DNA from 2 places in the Paraclostridium sp. AKS73 genome. Region 2 is predicted to be linked to the other one. Evidence: a T-box and tRNA genes for the amino acid it is inferred to sense, from the RefSeq annotation. Region 2 holds a T-box; the other holds one or more tRNA genes.

Region 1 (2,453 bases), on a different contig from region 2:
TCTAAAGCACCAATTAACAAAAATACTATATCTAAATATCTATTTTCATATTTTCTTTCTTCTAAACAGTTCAATATTTTTAAAAGAACAAAATACTCAATAAATGGACATGCCCCTGTAGCTATCCTTGACATTAACTCAACATCTAACATAGTTTTTCTCCTAAAGAACTTAAAAACTTATGCTTAAAATCTTTAAATCTATGCCTACTAACTAAAATCTCTTCTTTATTATCTAATATAGCTATATATTGTTTTATATTTTCTACATAATTTATATTCACTAAGAAACTTTTATGACATCTATAAAAATTATGGTTTTTCAATTCCTTTTCAATTTTATCCATGGTCATTTTAGTCTCATAAATTTTATTTTCCGTGTATATAGTCATATCTTTTCTTTGAATTTCAATATAAGTTATATCTTCTATATTTATTTTGTAAGTTTCATTTTTATTTTCAACTAACACAAATTTATCTCTTTTATTTATAACTTCATCTATACAACTCAAAATATGCTTCTTAAAATCATCATATTGTATAGGCTTTAGTAAATATCTATAAGCCCTCACTTCATATCCTTCTTGTATGTATTCAATAAGTGACGTTGTAAAAATTATTTCTGGTTTATTTTTATCAATTTCTCTTATCTTTCTGGCTACATCCATTCCAGTTATCTCGTCCATCTGAATGTCTAGTATAAATATATCCCCACCTTGATTATAATTATTAAGTAGTTCTTCCCCAGTTGAATATATGTTTAAATTGTAATCAATATTTTTTTCACATAATATATTTTCTAAATTTCTTTCTATATTTTTTTGATGTTCTATTTGATCTTCGCATAAAATTATTTCTATCATAATATCCCCTGTATATATTTTTTATATGTTTATATAACTATTATACATAATTTGTAAATACTTCTTAAGTTATAATACATTTTTATAATAAAAACTCGGTTTGCTCTGAATTCATTATGTATATATAGCTTTTTTGAACACAAAAAAAACTCTTAGATAAAATCCAAGAGTTTACTGGTGGGATTAACAGGGCTCGAACCTGTGACCCCCTGCTTGTAAGGCAGGTGCTCTCCCAGCTGAGCTATAATCCCAAATGCTGGTGACCCATAGGGGAATCGAACCCCTGTTACCGCCGTGAAAGGGCGGTGTCTTGACCGCTTGACCAATGGGCCATATTATATTTTACAAAAAAAATGGTGATCCATCCGCGACTCGAACGCGGGACACCCTGATTAAAAGTCAGGTGCTCTACCGACTGAGCTAATGGATCATCTTTTTGGAGCTAGTGATAGGAATCGAACCTACAACCTGCTGATTACAAGTCAGCTGCTCTACCGTTGAGCCACACTAGCAATGTGTGTTTGGCGACCTGGAAGGGACTCGAACCCTCGACCTCCAGCGTGACAGGCTGGCATTCTAACCAGCTGAACTACCAGGCCGCATATATGGTGGGATTAACAGGGCTCGAACCTGTGACCCCCTGCTTGTAAGGCAGGTGCTCTCCCAGCTGAGCTATAATCCCAAATATTGGTGACCCATAGGGGAATCGAACCCCTGTTACCGCCGTGAAAGGGCGGTGTCTTGACCGCTTGACCAATGGGCCTTGCAAAAAAATGGTGATCCATCCGCGACTCGAACGCGGGACACCCTGATTAAAAGTCAGGTGCTCTACCGACTGAGCTAATGGATCATCTTTGCTGAGATGTTGTTTCGACTTTTTTCTCTGCCGTATCAACAAATACTATTATATTAGCTTTATTAACTTTAGTCAACACTTTTTGTGAAATTTTTTAATTTTTTTAAGCAAATTATTTAAATACCCTATTTTCAATGGTTTAATCCATTTATTTAAGCATAATTTACAGTAAAATTTAGTAATCTTGTTAATTTTTTATATTTTTTTAAAGATTATATTATAAAAATATTTTATTAATACTATTGTAATATAATATTCTTATACTAAATAAAGGAGGTAAATTTATGAACTTCATAAACAAAGAAAATCATACATTTACATTTTCAAGCTTAAATAATCCAGTTCTTAAAGTAAAATCAGGAAGCAATGTAGTTTTTGAAACTCATGATTGCATGTGTAGTCAAATAACATGTAGTGATGACAATATGGATAGTATAGACTTTGATAGAGTAAATCCAGCAACTGGACCTTTATACATAGAAAATTCTATGCCTAACCAGACTTTAAAAGTTAGTATAAATTCTATTGAATTAAAAGGCAATGCTCTTGCCATGACAGGTCCTGGAGTTGGAGTTCTTGGTAATAAACTAGATACTATGACTCATAATATTTTAAAAATAGAAAATGAAAAAGCTTTATTTAATAATTTAGAACTTCCTTTAAATAAAATGATTGGTGTTATAGGTGTTGCTCCAAGCGATAATAAGTCTATAAATTGTGGAACTCCTGGTAGTC
Region 2 (2,453 bases):
TCTTGACAGTAGTATGCTGGTATTTGGTGTCCCCACCATAGCTGTCTTGATATACACCAGTCTCTTATATTTTCTAACCATTGTAAGTAAGTTTTATCAAATTTGTCTGGAACAAATTCTAAATCTTTTTTCTTTAATATATCTATAGCAGGTTTTGCTAATTCATCCATTTTAACGAACCATTGATCTGATAATCTTGGCTCAACTACAGTTTTACATCTGTAACAAGATCCTACATTGTGATTATGATCTTTTATAGCTATTAAGTATCCAGCTTCTTCTAAGTCAGCTATAAGTTGCTTTCTGCACTCATATCTGTCCATACCTTCGTACTTACCAGCTAATTTATTCATAGTTCCATCTTCGTTCATTACATTTATTTTTTCAAGATTATGTCTTTGCCCTACTTCAAAGTCATTAGGGTCATGCGCTGGAGTCATTTTAACTGCACCTGTACCAAAATCTAAATCAACGTAATCATCTGCAACTATAATAAGTTCTCTTCCTACTAGTGGAAGTATAGCATGCTTTCCTACTAAATGAGCGTATCTTTCATCTTCTGGGTTTACAGCTATACCACTATCTCCAAGCATTGTTTCTGGTCTAGTTGTAGCTATTTCTAAAAATTCATCACTACCTGCTATTGGGTATTTTATATGATAGAACTTTCCATCATGTTCTTCATGCTCAACTTCTGCATCAGATAATGTAGTTTTACAATCTGGACACCAGTTGATTATTCTGTTTCCTTTGTAAATTTGACCTTTTTCATATAACTTCACAAAGAATTCTGTAACTGCTTCATTACAACCTTGGTCCATTGTAAATCTTTCTCTTTCCCAATCACATGAATCTCCTAATTGTTTCATTTGGTCTACTATTTTTCTACCAAATTCATTTCTCCAGTCCATAGCTCTTTTTAAGAACTCTTCTCTTCCTATTTCGTACTTAGTCTTTCCTTCTTGTTCTTTTATTCTTTCAACAACTTTAACTTCTGTTGCTATAGATGCATGGTCTGTTCCTGGTTGCCATAAAGCTTCATAACCGTCCATTCTCTTCCATCTTATAAGTATATCTTGTAATGTATGGTCAAGAGCATGCCCCATGTGTAATTGCCCCGTTATATTTGGTGGGGGAAGCATTATAGTAAATGGCTTTTTATTTGGGTTTGGCTTAGATTTAAATAAACCTTCTTCTACCCACTTTGAATATAATCTTGATTCAAAGTCTTTTGGATTATACGTTTTTGGTAAGTTTGTATTTTCCATGTAAATTCCTCCTATTTTTTATTTTTATACATAAAAAAGAGCCCTTCATCCTATTTAAGGACGAAAAGCTCGCGTTACCACCTTAATTTTATATAAAGTTTTTAATCAAACTCTACATAACACTTAATAAATTTAACGATTCTCACCGTCTAAGCTTACTGTTATTTTCAGCTTAGAAACTCCAAAGCTACCTTCTGCAATTCATTTCTTAGAAAGTCTTTCAGCCGGTGAACTTTCCTCTCTGTAAGTTGAGTTTGCATACTCCTCTTTTTCTCAGTTTTTAAATATTCTGTTTATCTTTTAATTATATATAATCATCATTATTATTGTCAATATTTATAAATATTATATTCAGTTACGTAAATTTTGTTCCCAAAAGTTTTTTGGCATATCACTTTCTTCTATTGGCATTATTGTATATCCTTTTTCTTTTAATTGATTTATTATTCCTTGAAGAGCCTTAACACTTTGTTCCTTTTCATGCATTAAAAGTACAACTTCACTATGTTGACTTAAATATTTATTTACATTATTTACTATAGCTTGCGGAGTTGCCTTCCAATCTTCTGTGTCCAAGTTCCAATCCCAAATTTTAAACCCATCATCAACTAATGCATTGTATGATTCTTCTGGTGCATAAGGTTTACTCCCATAAGGCAGTCTTATTAAGTTTGAGTTTACTTTAGCAACTTTATTTAATGTGTCTTGGCACTTATTAAATTCATTAACAGTATTTTCAGGAGTTTTATATAGTACAGATATGTCGTGACTTACACTGTGAAATCCCATAGAGTGGCCCTCTTGAGCGATTCTTTTTAATTGCTCTGGATGTTGTTTCATATTACCTTCTATCATAAAGAACGTAGCTTTAACATTGTTGCTATCTAGTATAGATAATATTCCATCAGTATATTTAGATGGTCCATCATCAATTGTTATATAAGCAACCTTCTCAGGTTTTGGCTTCGGTCCTCTATTATTTACACTACTTGCTTTCATCATGAGGTCAGTTAATGTCATCGTATCACTTTCTAGCAATTTTATATCTATATTATTTTGTTCATTTGATGTAGCAATTATTTTATCAAACGTGACAAATAATAAAAACAAAAGTAATACAACTGCAGATACACTTAAAAAATAGGTTTTATTTTTCTTTTCATCCCCACTTCCCCTTTGTTTTTT

Evidence for each region. A T-box is a leader RNA that pairs with one kind of tRNA and senses whether it is charged. The one in region 2 lies ahead of LEQ07_RS07265 (valine--tRNA ligase), so its partner is inferred to be a tRNA-Val.
Region 1: it has a tRNA-Val gene. The T-box ahead of LEQ07_RS07265 (valine--tRNA ligase) is inferred to sense a tRNA for this amino acid. The anticodon was not compared.

What each region holds. Positions count from the first base shown of each region.
Region 1 is NZ_JAIXHU010000014.1:34,856-37,308, forward strand. Features, by position in the region: gene LEQ07_RS09520 (sensor histidine kinase) at 1-152, opposite strand, end outside; gene LEQ07_RS09525 (LytR/AlgR family response regulator transcription factor) at 146-862, opposite strand; tRNA gene LEQ07_RS09530 (tRNA-Val) at 1,038-1,113, opposite strand; tRNA gene LEQ07_RS09535 (tRNA-Glu) at 1,120-1,194, opposite strand; tRNA gene LEQ07_RS09540 (tRNA-Lys) at 1,217-1,292, opposite strand; tRNA gene LEQ07_RS09545 (tRNA-Thr) at 1,300-1,374, opposite strand; tRNA gene LEQ07_RS09550 (tRNA-Asp) at 1,385-1,461, opposite strand; tRNA gene LEQ07_RS09555 (tRNA-Val) at 1,469-1,544, opposite strand; tRNA gene LEQ07_RS09560 (tRNA-Glu) at 1,551-1,625, opposite strand; tRNA gene LEQ07_RS09565 (tRNA-Lys) at 1,637-1,712, opposite strand; gene LEQ07_RS09570 (acetamidase/formamidase family protein) at 2,003-2,453, shown strand, end outside.
Region 2 is NZ_JAIXHU010000009.1:6,339-8,791, forward strand. Features, by position in the region: gene LEQ07_RS07265 (valine--tRNA ligase) at 1-1,268, opposite strand, end outside; T-box leader at 1,322-1,552, opposite strand; gene LEQ07_RS07270 (polysaccharide deacetylase family protein) at 1,620-2,378, opposite strand.